3 regions of the Endothiovibrio diazotrophicus genome follow, and region 3 is predicted to be linked to each of the others. Evidence: predicted binding sites of a transcription regulator. Region 3 holds the regulator's gene; each other region holds the start of a gene.

Region 1 (5,190 bases), on a different contig from region 3:
AGGACGAAGGGGGCGAGCCGTTCCACCTTCAGCGCGCGGTTCTCCCGCCAGTAGCCGTAGTAGGTGGGATCAGCCAGTTGCTGGCGGGTCTCGTCCCAGCGGGTAAGGTTGGTGAGCTGGCGCTCCAGGGCGTTCAGCGTCACCGCCGCCGCCCGCTTCACTTCCTGCGCCGCCGCCTCGCGGTTGCTCTCGGTCGCCACCCGCTTCACCTCGCCCATCCGCTCCAGCATCCAGCCGCCGATGCCGCCGGAGGCGACCAGCGCCAGGGCGATAAAGAACAGCAGGTAGACGTGGCTGGGCAGCGGCGGCAGGCGGATCACGGCCCCTCCCCAGCACTGCGCCGCGGCAGCGCGGCGAGCGCGCCGAGCAGCGCCTCGTGAAGATCGAACTCGTAGCCGCCGGAGAAGAAGTGGCCGGCACCGGGGATCAGCCGCACCTGCCCGCCGGCGGCGCTGACGCGGTCGATCCAGCCGGGGGCGAGCTGGCGGTCGGCGCCGCCGAAGATCAACGTGGCCGGCACGTCGAGCCGGTCGAGTTCGGCCTCCAGACGCGCAGCGTCCTCTTCGATATAGGAGAGGTAGGCATCGGGCGGGGCGAGGTAGTTGCCGTCGCAGAAGGAGAGGTGGTATTGGCCGAGCCCCTTCCGCCCGGCCGCTGCCCACTCCCGTGCCTGGCTTCGCTCCCCGGGGGTGAAGTCGGGGTACTCCCAACCGCCGAAGTGGCCCATGCTGATCAGCACCAGGCCACGCACCGCATGGGGTCGGGCGGCGGCGAAGCGCAGCGCCCGCAGGGCGCCGCTGGAGTGGCCGGCAACCACCACTTGACGGTGCCCCGCCAAGTGCAGCCAACCGACCCAGGAGGCCAGTTCGCCGTCTCCATCCCCCAGACGGTGGTTCTGGATCGCGTCACAGGGGAGGCTTTCACGGCGCTGGTCGATGCCGAGGGTGAGGGTGGGGGCGAGCACCGGGTAGCCGGCATCGCTCAGCTCGTCGGCCAGGGACTGGATGATGCCGAAGTGGTGGGTCTGGAGAAAACCATGGAGCAGCAGCACCGCCGGCCGATCGGCATCGCCGCTGCGGTAGTCGGCCAGCGCGACGCGACCGTTGGGCATGGAGAGGCCGACCGGCTCCGCCACCGCCGACGAGGCCGAAAACAGGAGCAGCAGCCACAACAGCCACTCCGCCGGAAGCGGCCGGCGACCGGTCAAGGGAGGGATCACGATCGGCAAACCTCGACGGTCGAAAGCGGGACGCGACCCGTTGCCACGCCCTTCGGTTTTTACCAGCGTATTACCGATTCGCATTTCCAACAAGGAGGGAAAACACCGATGCCGCGGGGGTCCTTGATACGGGTCAAAACAGAGCGCGGTGGAGGCCGGGGGGGGGGACTGGGGTCGTCGGGCTGTCCGCTGCCACCCGTTTCATGGGGTGGCTCCACCTGACGCTATTTATTTGACACGAAGGACACGAAGGGGAACAGGGCTGTCAGCGCCGTGCCTCACGGATTTGGCTGGTCTGGCCTCCATCGCCTGCAAAGAAAGGCCGATGGGTACACGATATCGAAGCTCCCCTGCCCACGCTGCCCCCGTTCAACACGGCGCCCGCGGGGCGCCCTATAGGGCGCCCCGCGGGCGCCGTGTTGAACGGAACTGCCGGCAGAAAAACACGCGAGGAAAAACAAACGACACGCGAGCATTTCAACCCTTCGTGTCCTTCGTGCCTCTTCCTTCGTGCCTCTTCCTTCGTGCCCTTCGTGTTGAAAAGCGCCGCCAGGAAGAACCCCACGGCAAAGGGTCGGCACCGTCGGGACAGGTCGAAGGAAAGAGGCCCTCACCCCCTTGTGTCTCCGCCCACCGCAGGAAGATCAATGGGCCGCCATCTTCGCCCTCACCGCCTCCTTGTCGAACCACCAGCGCTCGCCGATCATCACCTCGAGGATCTTGCCCAGGTTCTTGAACAGCACCGCCGGGTCGTTGAGGTTGTACATCTCCAGCCAGACGTCGAGGGTCGCCTGGTCCTCGATGTTGCGGTGGCGCTTGGCCACCCGACCGACGATTTCGCTGGTGAGGAATTTGAGGTTCTCCCGCTCCTGACCCTCGGCGTGGACGTCGGCGATGTAGTGGGCGGCCATCGCCGCCACCGCGCCGCCGTCGGAATCGTCGGGGGTCTCGTCGACCACATGATGGAGCAGGTTGATCACCGTCTCCGGGCGCACGCTGAAGGTGATGCCGAGCCAGATCCCGATGCCGAGCGCCGGGATCGACTCCCCTTTTTCGCACTGATAGAGGATCTCGCAGCTCTCCACCGCCTCCTGCCACGCCTCCAGGGCGACAAAGACGTCGAATATCGCCCGCGCGGTGGTCCACGCTTCGTCGGTGCGGCGCAGGCCGAGCAGTGCGGTGGCGATCTCCAGTTGCACCCGCGCCCGCTCCAGAGCCCGCTCCTCGGGGATGGCCTGGAGCTGCGCCAGGTGGCCTTGCAACTCCTCGCGCAGCGCCGCGTCGGTCTGTTCGAAATCGCTGCCCTGGATCAGCTCCTGGACGTTCTTGGTGGAGATGTCGTCACTCATCGTAATAACCTATAAGACAAGTCGGAAATTGCGCAATTATTCCCGAGCGCGGCCGGAATGTCCATCGCTCGTCCCCCACCGTACCGCCCTGCCCCCCCCCCACAACCCGTCATCGATTCTTGACCCGCCTGTCACACTTCTCCTTCACCCTGTCCGCCCCGAAAGACGCTACGACGACCTCCCGGAGCCTCGAAATGTCCCCGATCCTCGGCCGCCTGTCCGTACGCGGACGCCTGATCCTGCTCAACGCTCTCCCCCTGGTCGCCCTGATCTTCGCCTCGGTCACCGCGGTGGGGTTGATGGGGCAGATCGAAGAGGGCGTGGTGCGCATCTACGACGACCGCGTCGTGCCCCTGAAGGAGCTCAAGACCATCGCCGACGACTACGCGGTGGCGGTGATCGACGCGGTCAACAAGACCAACGCCGGGCGGATGACCCCGCGCGATGCGATGGACGGCATCAGGCGGGCCCAGACGGAGATCGAGGCCAAGTGGAAGGACTACGTGGCCACCGAACTCACCCCCGACGAGGCGCAGCTTTCCCGCGAAGCGGAGCGGCTGTTCCGGGCGGCCAATGCCGACATCCGGCGCCTGCTCGATACCCTCGGGAAGCTGGGCGCCGACGGCCAGGGGCGATTGGCCGCCTTCGATGGGCCGCTCTACGACACCATCGACCCGATCAGCGCGAAGATCACCGAACTGGTCGATCTCCAGCTACGGGTGGCCGGGGAGGAGCGCGAGGGGGTGCGTATCCTCCACGACCGCTCCACCACCCTGTTCAGCGTGCTGGTTGCGGTCTCGGTGATCGCGGCGATGCTGCTCGGCCACTTCACCAAGAACTCCATCAACCGGCCGCTCAGCGCGCTGCGCGCCGCGATGGAGGAGACCGCCGGGCACTGGGACCTCACCCGCCGCGCCGAGGTGGAGGCCCGCGACGAGATCGGCACCACCGCCGAGGCCTACAACCGGATGCTGGAGGTATTTCACGGGTTGATCGGGCAGATCGGTGCCGCCACCGCGCAGGTGGCCAGCGCCGCCGAGGAGATGTCGGCGGTGAGCGAGCAGACCAACCAGGCGATCGTGGAGCAGCGGGGCCAGACCGAGCAGGCGGCCGCCGCCATGCACGAGATGAGCACCACCGTGCAGGAGGTGGCGCGCAACGCCGCCGACGGGGCCGCGGGCGGGGAGCAGGCCGCCGGCGAGGCCGAGCGCGGGCGGCGGGTGGTGACCGAGGTGATGGAGTCGATCCATTCGCTTGCCGCGGAGGTGCGCCGCGGTACCGAGGTGGTGCAGGCGCTGGAGGCGGAGAGCGACCATATCGGCGCCGTTCTCGACGTCATCCGCGGCATCGCCGAGCAGACCAACCTGCTGGCGCTCAACGCCGCCATCGAGGCGGCCCGCGCCGGCGAGCAGGGGCGCGGCTTCGCCGTGGTGGCCGACGAGGTGCGCACGCTGGCCTCGCGCACCCAGACCTCCACCGAGGAGATCCAGGGGATGATCGAACGGCTGCAAGGGGGCACCAAGCAGGTGGTGGTGGCGATGTCCGGCGGCCAGCGGCAGGCCGAGAGCACCGTCGAGCGGGCCGAGGCGGCCGGTCAGGCGCTGGAGGCGATCAGCCGGGCGGTGGCCGGGATGCGCGACATGAACACCCGCATCGCCTCCGCCGCCGAGGAGCAGAACACCGTGACCGGGGAGGTCAACCGCAACGTCACTCAGATCAGCGACCTCTCCCTCCAGACCGCCGAGGGTTCCCACCAGACGGCACGGGCGAGCGAGGAGCTGGCGGGCATGGCGAGTGAGCTGCAGCAACTGATCGGGCGGTTCAATGTGTGAAGGGAACGAGACGTGATCTTGCCAAGGCCCGGTTTCACGCCCCTCCCCGGCGCCGGCACAGCGTGCGAGGGAGCGTAGGTCGCCGCTACCGCGGCGACGCGAACGAAGGCACCTCCGAAAAACCTCGTACCGACCTTACGGGACGGGACGGAGTCCTCGGAAGCCGACCACACCCCCTACCCCCGCTGCTTCCGCTTGCGTCGCCGCGGTAGCGGCGACCTACTCGTTCATGTAGGAGCGGCCCCGGGCCGCGATGGCGCCCTCTCCCCCCTCCCCCCGCAAGTCGCCGAAAGGCTGGCGCTTCGCACCGTCGCGGCCTGGGGGCCGTCCTACGGGGGCTCTTCGGCCGCGGCGCCCGCGGGGCGCCCTATAGCAGCCGCGCGACCGGACCGAAGGAGCGGCGGTGGATCGGGGTGACGCCGAGCCGCGTCAGCGCTTCCCGGTGAGCCTTGGTGGGGTAGCCCTTGTGGCCGGCGAGACCGTAACCGGGATAGCGGGCGTCGAGCACCGCCATCTCTCGGTCGCGGGCTACCTTGGCGAGGATCGAGGCGGCGGAGATCGCGGCTACGCTGCCGTCGCCGCCGACCACCGCCTCCACCGTGCAGGCGAGCCGCGGACAGCGGTTGCCGTCCACCAGCACATGCTCGGGTGCCGGATCAAGGGCGGCCACCGCCCGCTGCATGGCGAGCAGCGTCGCCTGGAGGATGTTCAGGCGATCGATCTCCTCTACCTCCGCCCGACCGAGCGACCAGGCAAGGGCCCGCTCGCGGATCACCTCGGCGAGCGCTTC
Region 2 (5,190 bases), on a different contig from region 3:
CCGCAGCTGCGGCTGCCGCCGACGGCGGCGATCCGCTTCCTCTTCCCCCACGCGCCGGAGATGCCGGTGACCCTCAACAACGGCTACGTGATGCGCGCGTGGTACGACCTCTATTCGCTGGACCTCTCCGGCGGCGAGGACGAGGCGGGGATCCGCGCCTCGGCCGCACGGCTGGAGGCGCTGGTGGCGCGTGAGGTGGCGCGCGGGGTGGCGGAGGAGCGGGTCGTGCTGGCGGGCTTCTCCCAGGGCGGTGCGGTGGCGCTCCACGCCGGGCTGCGCCACCCGGCGCGGCTGGGCGGAGTGATGGCGCTCTCCACCTATCTGCCGCTGCGGGCGAAGGCGGTGCAGGAGCGGCGCGAGGAGGGGCAGGAGACCCCCTGCTTCGTCGCTCACGGCGAGTTCGACCCGGTGATCCCGCCGCAGGCCGGTCGCCACACCGCGGAGCAGTTGGAGGGGTGGGGGATGGGGTGCGAGTTCCACGAATATCCGATGGACCACTCGGTCCATCCCCAGGAGATCGAGCACATCCGCGCCTGGCTCCTGCGGGTGCTCGATCTGGCGGCGGATGAGTAACGCGGAGGACGCAGAGACGCAGAGGACGCGGAGAAGAAGAAATGGGGCGGCGAACCCGCTTCGCGGTTCGTTGCCCTCACGCCCTTCTCTGCGAACTCCGCGTCTCTGCGTTCTCCGCGTTTCCCACGAGCGCCGAGCCGGTACTCAGGTACGGAACTGGCCGACCAGCCCCTTGAGGGCGGCGGCGAGGTTGGCCAGCTCCTGGCTGGCGGTGGCGGTCTCGCGGGCGCCGTGGCCGTTCTCGTCGGCCAGTTTGTTGATCCGCACGATGTTGCGGTTCATCTCGTCGGCCACCGCGCTCTGCTCCTCGGCGGCGGAGGCGATCTGGGCGTTGAGGTCGTTGATCGCATCGACCGCGCCGGCGATCCGCTCCAGCGCGGCACCCGCCTCGCCCACCTGACGCACCCCCTCTTCGGCCCGCTCGCGACCGCCGTTCATCGCCGCCACCGCGTTGCGCGAGCCGGCCTGGAGCTTCTCGATCATCTGCTGGATCTCGGCGGTGGACTCCTGGGTGCGCGAGGCCAGCGTGCGCACCTCGTCGGCGACCACCGCGAAACCGCGCCCCTGCTCGCCGGCCCGCGCCGCCTCGATCGCGGCGTTGAGCGCCAGCAGGTTGGTCTGTTCGGCGATGCCGCGGATCACGTCGAGGACGGTGCCGATGTTCTCGCTGTCGCTCTCCAGTTGGTGGATCACCTCGGCGGCCTGCTCCACCTCGCCGGCCAGACCGTTGATGGTGTCGATGGTGCGCTTCACCACCTGGCGTCCGTCGACGCTGGCGCCGTGGGCCTCCTCGGCGGAGCCGGCGGCGCTGGAGGCGCTGTTGGCCACCTCGCGCACCGTGCTGCTCATCTGGTTCATGGCGGTCGCCACCTGGTCGGTCTCGTTCTGCTGGCTCACCAGGTTGGCGCTGGTCCGCTCGGTGACCGCGGAGAGCTGGCCCGCCGCGGCGCTCAGCCGCTCGGTGGCGCCGCTCACCTCCACCACGGTGGTGCGGATCTTGCCGACGAAGCGGTTGAAGCCGCCGGCGATCCGGGCGATCTCGTCGTCGCCCTTCACCGGCAGCTCCACCGCCAGATTGCCCTCCCCCTGGCCGATGTCGTCGAGACGGGCGGCCACCTCGCGCAGCGGGGCGGATATGGAACGGCGGGAGAAGAGCAGCGAGAAGGCGGCCACCGCCAGGCCGAGGAGCAGCGATGAGCCGATCAGCACGATGACGTAGTTCTCCGCCGCGGAGACGTTCTCCTCTTCGCCCTCGACGGCGGCGTCGGTGACCACCTCCAGCTTCTCCAGCCCGTCGAGCAGGGTGCGGGTGACCTCGTTGAAGCCGTCGCCGGCGGCGGTGAAGGCGAGGTAGGCGGCGAGGGCGGCGTCGAGGGTGCGGTGGTGCTCCAGGCGCAGCTCCTCCAGCACCTCGCGGTAGGGGCGGCCGCTGAAGGGGCCGTTCGCCACCGGCTGGGCGAAGGCCGGCAGCGCCTCCACCTCGGCGAGGCTGTCGTCCAGCTCGCCCCCTTCGCGGGCCAGGGCGGCGCGCACCTCGTCGAGGCCCATCTCGCCGTCGACCAGGGACTGGTAGCTGTGCAGCCGTCCGAGCAGGGCAATGCGCGACTCCATCGAGCCGTCGGCGGCGCTCCAGCGGGGGGCCAGTTGGTTCCAGTCGAGCACCGCCTCGGGGTTGGCGGCCAGCTCTTCGATGGCGCGGTCGCCCACCGCCTCCACCTCGACCATGAAGTCGACGAAGAGACGGGCGTTCGCCTTCATCGCTTGGAAGGCGGAGACGTAACCCCGGGCCGCGTCGGTCAGCCCCTGCTTGGCCCGGTCGAAGGCACCCATCGCCTGCTGGATCCGTTGGGCGTCGGCGGCGGGGACCTGGCCGGCGGCGATCAACCGGCCGAAGGCCTGGCGCACGTTGCCCTCGGCCTCGCCGACCCCCTCCGGCAACCGATACTCGCCGCCGAGGGCGGCGGCACGCATGCCGTCGAGGAGGATGATCTGGTGCTGCACGCCGATGGTGGTCTCCATCGCCCCATCAGCGGTATCCCAGGCCGGGCCCATCAGGTAGCGCACCGAGTCGCTGAGGCGGGAGGCGGAGAGGTACCCGGCGCCACTGGAGAAGAGCAGGGCGAGGGTCATGCCGGCGAGGCCGACGGCGATCTTCTGCGAGATGTTCATGGGCGGCTTCGTATTGATTTTCCGGTGACTCGTTTAAGGAGTATGGGGCGGGTCCGGGAGTGGACAACCCCGGGTGAACCCCTAGGAGCCTGTCGGACTATGGATGAATCTTGGAATCGGCAGCCGGGGTATTCCCTTTATCCCTACCCCGCCGTTTGATTCCGATTTTACCGACCCGGCGGCGGGCGCTGGTTAGAATGGCTCACATTGGCCATCAACCAGGGAAGACCACCGCATGCCCCGTCCTTTCGCGCTGCTCCTCGCCGCCGTCCTCGCCGGCACCACCCTCACCGCCACCGCCGAACCGGCCCGCTGCGACAACCCCGCCGCGGCGATCCGGCTCACCGACGAGGCCAGCTGCTACCAGGGCCTGCAACCGCCGCAGGTGAGCTGCCTGATCCCCGACGAGGTGGAGGGGGCGCTGGGCCAGGAGAACTACAACACCGTGCAGCGGGCCAGCGACCTCTTCTCCTGGCAGCAGTTCATCGCCCTCAACTGGCCCGCCTCCCGCGAACATCGCGGCCGGCCCGCCGCCGGCAAACCGGTCACCGCCAAGGGGCCGCGGGTGTGGGAGACCTGGAAGGAGGGCTACGAGGTCTACCTCCCTGACGGCGCCCGCCCCGCCCCGTGGAACGAGCCCCAGCCGATGCCCGCCGCCTGCGGGAACGCCCACGGCAAGTGGCTGATGCGCACCGCCAAGGTGAGCGACGTGGTCGACCAGACCCTGCAGGCACTGCCCGCCGACGCCACCCTGAAGGCCGACCTGAAGGACCAGCAGGGGCGGCTGGTGCGCTACGAGATCCGCCTCAACCAACCGCTCTTCCACTACATCCGCGAGCACCGCCTCTACGACGGCCGGGTCCAGGCCAAGGCGGAGAAGATCGACTTCCCGCTGGGCAGCCAACTGGTGAAGGCCGCCTGGCGCGAGGTGGACGGCGACGACGCCGAATACTTCCTCACCCGCGATGCCTGCGTCTGCGACGACGACGGCAACGGCGATCCGGTCGACTGCGCGGTGGAGAAGATGGGGCTCGCCGGCTTCCACATCATGACCCGCACCGCCGCCGCGCCGCAGTGGATCTGGTCCACCTTCGAGCAGGTGGACAACACCACCCGTATCCACCCGGCGGTGGAACCGCTCAACGACCCCGACTGCCGGCCGGAGCGCTGCCCGCAGAACGTGCAGACCGCCGACCACATCCCCAACCAGCTCACCCGGGTGATCCCGGTGCCCGACCAGGCGCCCAACTGCGCCCGCACCGATCTGGCGGCGGACAACCTGGCACTGCTCAACCACGACGTGCAGAACGACCCCAAGCTGCTCGACTCCTTCCTCCGCTACTACGAGCTGGTCGGCACCCAGTGGCCCATCGACGGCAGCAAGGAGCCGGTGAAGACCGCCTTCGCGGTGCATCCGGAGCTGCTCGGCAACACCACCATGGAGAGCTTCTCGCAGAACACCTCCAGCTGCATGGGCTGCCACGTGATGTCGCGCACCCTCAACCCGCAGAAGTACGTCAGCGCCGACTTCAGCTTCACCCTCAACAATGCCAAGCCGACGCCCCCCGGCGCCCGCTGCGTCAACGTCGAGGCCTCCGGCTCGTGCAGCGACGACATCGTCGGCCCGCTGCCCGAGAAGCCGCGCGACGAGTGGGAGCACAAGCACTGGGATGAGATCCAGCTCGGCTATCAGGTGACCACCCGCACCTACGAGGTGGTCGGCACGCGCAACGTCGGTAACCGCCTGCACTGCGAGAGCTGCCACCTCAACGCCGGCGGCAACCCCGCCGCCTCCTGGTGGGTCGACGTCGAGCGGCGCTATCCAACCACCTCAGGCACCACCCTGCAGGAGCGGATCAACGGCTGCTTCGAGCGCAGCATGAACGGCTACCCGCTCTGCTCCACCGCCGACGGTCCCGCGGCGTGCGACCGCAACCCGGTGATGGTGGGACTGACCACCTACATGGAGTGGCTCACCCGCGAGTACCACAAGACCCACTTCGAGCCCACCGACATCTCCGGTTTCGCCGGCAGTCTGGAGGGGTTCGGCGACGCCGCGCGCGGCCGCGCCATCTACACCCAGAAGTGCGCCTTCTGCCACAACAATGCCGGCCAGGGGCGCTACGAGCACGACACCTACTTCCGACCCGCGCTGTGGGGGCCCGACTCGTTCAACGCCTGCGCCGGCCTGGCCGCCGCGCCGGTCAAGGGGCAGGTGTCGATGCTCGCCAACTTCCTCCAGGGGAACATGCCCTACACCAGCGGCGGTATGCTCACCGGCACCGAGGCCGACGACCTGACCGCCTACATCAACACCCAGTGCCGCCCCGGCAAGGGGGGGGTCGGTCCCGACGGCGAGGTCTGCCCGCCGGCTCCCGGCTGCGTCGATGGCGTGCAGGTGCCGCTGCCCTAAGCGCGAATGAAACCGACAGACCGGGATAAATGGGA
Region 3 (5,190 bases):
AAGATCCTGGAAGTCCTGGGCCATCAGCACGTCGGAGAGATTGCCGTGGATCCGCGAGGAGTCGCCGGCCACGTCGTTGAGGAAGGTCGCGAGATCGCGACTCAGATTGCGGAACTCCTCCGCCTTCATCTCCTTGCGCAGGAAACGCTCCCACTGCCCGGAGAGCTCGCCGGCCCGCTTTTCGATCTGCTCGGAGAGCGGCAGACTCTCCTCCACCGCGTTGAGGGTGCGATGGGCGGCCTGCTCGGTCATGGTGATGACGTAGTTCAGCCGATCCTTGGCGTCCGGGATATCCTTCTCCGCCAGATCGGAGAGGTGGGAGTCGAGGTGGAAGTTCTTCAGGGCGTCGTGAAGCTCGCGGGTCAGTTTGCCCAGCTCCTTGAAGATATTGTTCTCCCGCATGCGGTCGAGTTCATCGAGCAGACGGGAGATCTCGGGTTCGTTGCCCACTTCTATTTGGCTGACCAGGGAGCGCGCGCGCTCCAGGGCAAGCTCTTTATCGGACAGGTAAAGGTCGCTCATCCGGGTACCCTTCGCGATTCAGGGGGGCGGCGCGGGTTCAACCCATGCGCTCGAAGATTCGTTCGATCTTCTCTTTCAGGGTCTGCGCCGTGAAGGGCTTGACGATGTAGCCGTTGACACCCGCCTGGGCCGCCTCGACGATCTGCTCGCGCTTCGACTCGGCGGTCACCATCAGGACCGGCAGCTGCGCCAGCCTGGGATCGGCGCGCACCGCCTTCAGCAGATCGATCCCCTGCATGCCCGGCATGTTCCAGTCGGTCACCAGGAAGTCGAAATCCCCGGACTGGAGCATCGGCAGCGCGGTGAGCCCGTCATCCGCCTCGTGGGTGTTGTTGAAGCCGAGATCCCGCAGCAGATTCTTGACGATGCGGCGCATCGTGGAGAAATCGTCCACGATGAGGATCTTCATGTTCTTATCCAAGACAACCTCCGCTGGTGGATCGGTTCCACCTAACCGTCTGTTTGCTTTCGGCGGGCCGACGAATCGTCCCTCCAAACGAACGTTCGGCCCGGAGGCTTGATCTGCCGTTCAAGGAAGATCAAGCCTCCGGGCCGCTCAACCAGTCGGCGAGCCGCGCCCGCAGGCGGACCATCGCCTGGCCGTGTATCTGGCACACACGCGACTCGCTCACCCCCAGCACTTCCCCGATCTCCCGCAGGTTGAGCTCGTCGTCATAGTAGAGCGACATCACCAGTCGCTCCCGCTCCGGCAGGCCCCCGATCGCCGTGGCCAGGTCCTGCTGGAAATCGGCCTCCTGAATCCCCTCGTAGGGCGAGGGGAGGTGGCCCATTATCCGTTCCTTCTGCTCGGTCTCGCCGGTGGCGAAGATCTCGTCGAAGCTGAACACCTTGCTGTTGCTGGCATCGGCGACGATCTGGTGGTACTCGTCGAGGGAGATGCCGAGCGCCTCGGCCACCTCGCTGTCCTTGGCGTCGCGCCCCTTGGCATTCTCGATCTCGTGCACCACCTCCGCCACTTGGCGGGCCTTGCGATGCACCGAACGGGGGGCCCAGTCGGTCTTGCGGATGTCGTCGAGCATCGCGCCGCGGATGCGGATGCCGGCGTAGGTCTCGAAACTGGCCCCCTGACCGGCATCATAGTTGCGCGCCGCCTCCAGCAAACCCACCATCCCTGACTGGATCAGGTCCTCCACCTGCACATTGGGTGGAAGGCGGCTGATCAAATGGTAGGCGATACGCTTGACCAGCGGCGCATGACGCTCCACCAGCTCATCGCGGCTGGCCGCTTTTTGCTGGGCAGCATACGTCGCGACATCCTTCATGGCAATAATTCCACGCCCTCCCCGGTTGTCGCGCTGATCAACCGTTCGACGAAAAACTCCAGATGGCCGCGCGCCTCGCTGGGCGGCGGCCAGCCGGCCACCCTCTGGGCGACGTTCCTGAACGCCGCAGCGGCCCGTGAGCGGGGGAAGGCTTCGACCACAGCCCGCTGTTTTTGCACGGCTTTCCGCAGGTATTCATCATGCGGGATTGTCCCGACAAAATCCAGCGTCACGTCCAGGAAGCGCTCCGCCACCCGGGAGAGCTTGAGAAACAGATCACGCCCCTCCTGGGCACTGCGCGCCATGTTGGCCAAAACGCGGAAGCGGAAGATGCCGTAGTCGCGATTGAGCACCTTCATCAGGGCGTAGGCGTCGGTGATCGAGGCCGGCTCGTCGCACACCACCACCAGCACCTCATGAGCCGCCCGGGTAAAACTGATCACCGCGTCGGAGATGCCGGCGGCGGTATCCACCACCAGGATGTCCACCGGCATGGAGAGCTCGCTGAAGGCGCGGATGATGCCGATATGCTCCGCCGGACTGAGCTCGGCCATGTGCTGGATGCCGGAGGTGGCGGGAATGATGTGCAGACCGGCCGGCCCCGACATCATGATCTCCTCCAGGGTACGTTCGCCGGCAAGCACGTGGGAGAGGTTGTAGCGGGGCTGCAGGCCGAGCAGCAGGTCGACGTTGGCCAACCCCAGGTCGGCGTCCATCAGCAGCACCTGCTGGCCCAGGGCGGCCAGAGCCACCGAGGTATTGACCGAGACGTTGGTCTTGCCGACGCCCCCCTTGCCGCTGGCCACGGCGATCACCCGCACCGGTTTGGGACGGGCGATGCGGCGCAGGCCGGCGGCCTGATCGAGCGGGATCTCAGACATGGAGCACATTCCCCGCATAGGCCATGGCCAGACTCTCCTCCTCCATCGCCTGGGCATTCTCCTGCATCATCATGACACCGCGATTGACCAGATTGTGGGCCCGCGCCGGGTGCATATCCTCCGGCACCCGCTGACCGTCACCGAGGTAGGCGACCGGCAAGCGATGGCGGATCGCCACCGAGAGGGCCCCGCCGAGGGTCGCCGCCTCGTCCAGCTTGGTAAAGATGCAGCCGGACAGCTCCACCTTGCGGAAGGCGCGGGCCGCCTGATCAAGGGCGGCGGTCTGGGCGGCGGCCGAGAGCACCAGATAGCTCTTCACCGGACCGACGCCGCGAAGCGTGGCGGTCTGCTCGGAGAGCCGCATGTCGCGCTGGCTCATGCCTGCGGTATCGATCAGCACCAATTTCTTGTCCTTCAACTCCGCCAGGGTGCTACGCAGTTCATCCCGGTTGCTGGCCACGTGGACCGTGATACCGAGCAGACGGCCGTAGGTCCGCAGCTGCTCGTGGGCACCGATCCGGTAGCTGTCGGTGGTCACCAGGGCCACATGGCGGCGGCCGTGACGCAGGGCGAAACGGGCCGCCAGCTTGGCGACGGTGGTGGTCTTGCCCACGCCGGTGGGACCCACCAGCGCCACCACACCGCCATTTGTCAAAATATCGTCACCGGTCACCTGGAGCTGCGCGGCCAACCGGGCCAGCCCCTGACGCCAGACGTGGTCCGCATCGGCGTCCGAAGGCACCATTGCGGCAATCTGCTTGCTCAGCGGCACCTCCAAACCGAGGGTCATCAGCCGCTGGAGGAGGTCGGCACGCACCGGCTGCCCCTCCTTCAACTCCCGCCATGCCAGACCGGAAAGCTGGCTCTCCAGCATCCCGCGCAGACTCTTCATCTCCTTGCGCATCTCCACCAGGGTCGGCTCCTGACTCCACTCTACCCGCTCGGGGGCCGGGACGCGCGGCGCCTCGGGCTCGGCGACCGCCCGCGGACGGGATTCCGGCAAGGTCCGTTCCGCCAACACCCGGGCCCGCGCCTTGCCGTCGACCGCCACCCCGCTCTCCCGGGTGCTCGGCACCTTCGCCACCGGCGAATCGAGCAGCGGCGCCTCGGCCGCGACCTGCTCCGGCTGCGGATTGAGCAGCGCCTCATCATAATCCACCGCGGCGACGATCTCGACCCCTCCGGACACCGGCCGGTTGGAGAGAATCACCGCATCGGCCCCCTGCTCCTGGCGAACCAGACGGATGGCCTCCCGCATGGTGGGGGCGAAATAGCGCTTGATCTTCATGAGGCGGTCCTCGTTCTACCCGGTGGCGCTTCAACCGCCGTTGATGGCGGCCTGTCCGACGTTGGCGACCACTTTGATCTGTTTGTTGTCCGGAATCTCTTCGTAGGCGAGTACGGCGAGACTCGGGATGGAGTGATGCACGAAGCGGGCCATCCACAACCGGATACCGCCGGCGACCAGCGCGACGGCGGGCTGCCCCGCCACCTCCTGACGCTGGGCGGCGTCCGCCAACGCCTTGTGCATGCGCTCCGCCAGGCCCGGCTCGATCCCCATCCCCTCCCCGGAGCCTTGCAGCGCCTTGAGCAAGATCTGCTCCAGGGTAGGGTCGAGGGTGATCACCGGCAGCTCCGGCTCCATGCCGACGATGTCCTGGACGATCTGCCGACGCAGCGCAATGCGCACCACCCCGGTCAGCGCGACGGGATCCTGACTCCTGCCGGCGTGTTCCGCCAAAGTTTCGGCGATGCTGCGCAGATCGCGGATCGGCACCCGCTCCGCCAGCAGGTTCTGCAACACCTTGACCACCGTGCCGAGCTGCAGCGTCTTCGGCACCAGCCCCTCCACCAGTTTCGGCGCCAACTTGGCCAGCCCATCGAGCAGTTGCTGCACCTCCTCGTGGCCAAGCAGCTCGGCGGCGTGCTCCTGGAGCACATGGGAGAGGTGGGTGGCGACCACGGTGGCCGCATCGACCACGGTGTAGCCCATGCTCTGGGCGTCGTCCTTCTGCCCCGCCTCGATCCACACCGCGTCCAGCCCGAAGGCCGGATCCTTGGTGGCGATACCATTGACCTGGCCGAACACCTGACCTGGATTGATGGCCAGCTCCCGATCCGGGTGCACCTCCGCCTCGCCCATCGGCACCCCCATCAGGGTGATCCGGTAGGCGTTGGGGGCGAGGTCGAGATTGTCGCGGATATGCACTGGCTGGATCAGGAAACCCAGCTCCTGGGAGAGCTTCTTGCGCACCCCCTTGATCCGCGCCATCAGCTCGCCCCCCTGGCTCTTGTCCACCAGCGGGATCAGCCGGTAGCCCACCTCCAGGCCGACGATGTCCACCGGCATCACGTCGTCCCAGGAGAGCTCGCGCGGGGCCGTCTCCGCGCCCGGCTCGGGCAGCGCCGCCTGGGCCTGCGGGGCCTCCAGCAACATCTGCTCGTCGCGCTTGCGCTTGTGGATCATGTAGGCCGCGCCACCGGCGGCGCTCGCCATGGTAAGG

Evidence for each region. The regulator FliA, encoded in region 3, starts transcription of late flagellar genes. The targets are predictions, from matches to a motif close to GCTAAAGTTNNNNNNNNNNCNGCCGATA.
Region 1: ACYQ2W_RS02830 (methyl-accepting chemotaxis protein) is a predicted target of FliA. The motif match lies at 2,599-2,626, and genes of this name have one in related genera.
Region 2: ACYQ2W_RS23265 (methyl-accepting chemotaxis protein) is a predicted target of FliA. The motif match lies at 2,857-2,884, and genes of this name have one in related genera.

Annotation. Positions count from the first base shown of each region.
Region 1 covers NZ_BAAHXB010000005.1:97,045-102,234, reverse strand. The annotation lists gene ACYQ2W_RS02845 (EAL domain-containing protein) at 1-320, opposite strand, end outside; gene ACYQ2W_RS02840 (alpha/beta hydrolase) at 317-1,219, opposite strand; gene ACYQ2W_RS02835 (hypothetical protein) at 1,864-2,568, opposite strand; gene ACYQ2W_RS02830 (methyl-accepting chemotaxis protein) at 2,763-4,400, shown strand; gene rnhB (ribonuclease HII) at 4,768-5,190, opposite strand, start outside.
Region 2 covers NZ_BAAHXB010000144.1:2,105-7,294, reverse strand. The annotation lists gene ACYQ2W_RS23270 (alpha/beta hydrolase) at 1-573, shown strand, start outside; gene ACYQ2W_RS23265 (methyl-accepting chemotaxis protein) at 718-2,742, opposite strand; gene ACYQ2W_RS23260 (c-type cytochrome) at 2,978-5,155, shown strand; gene ACYQ2W_RS23255 (hypothetical protein) at 5,162-5,190, shown strand, end outside.
Region 3 covers NZ_BAAHXB010000010.1:12,080-17,269, reverse strand. The annotation lists gene ACYQ2W_RS04605 (protein phosphatase CheZ) at 1-522, opposite strand, end outside; gene cheY (chemotaxis response regulator CheY) at 560-931, opposite strand; gene ACYQ2W_RS04595 (RNA polymerase sigma factor FliA) at 1,062-1,805, opposite strand; gene ACYQ2W_RS04590 (MinD/ParA family protein) at 1,802-2,686, opposite strand; gene flhF (flagellar biosynthesis GTPase FlhF) at 2,679-3,974, opposite strand; gene flhA (flagellar biosynthesis protein FlhA) at 4,005-5,190, opposite strand, start outside.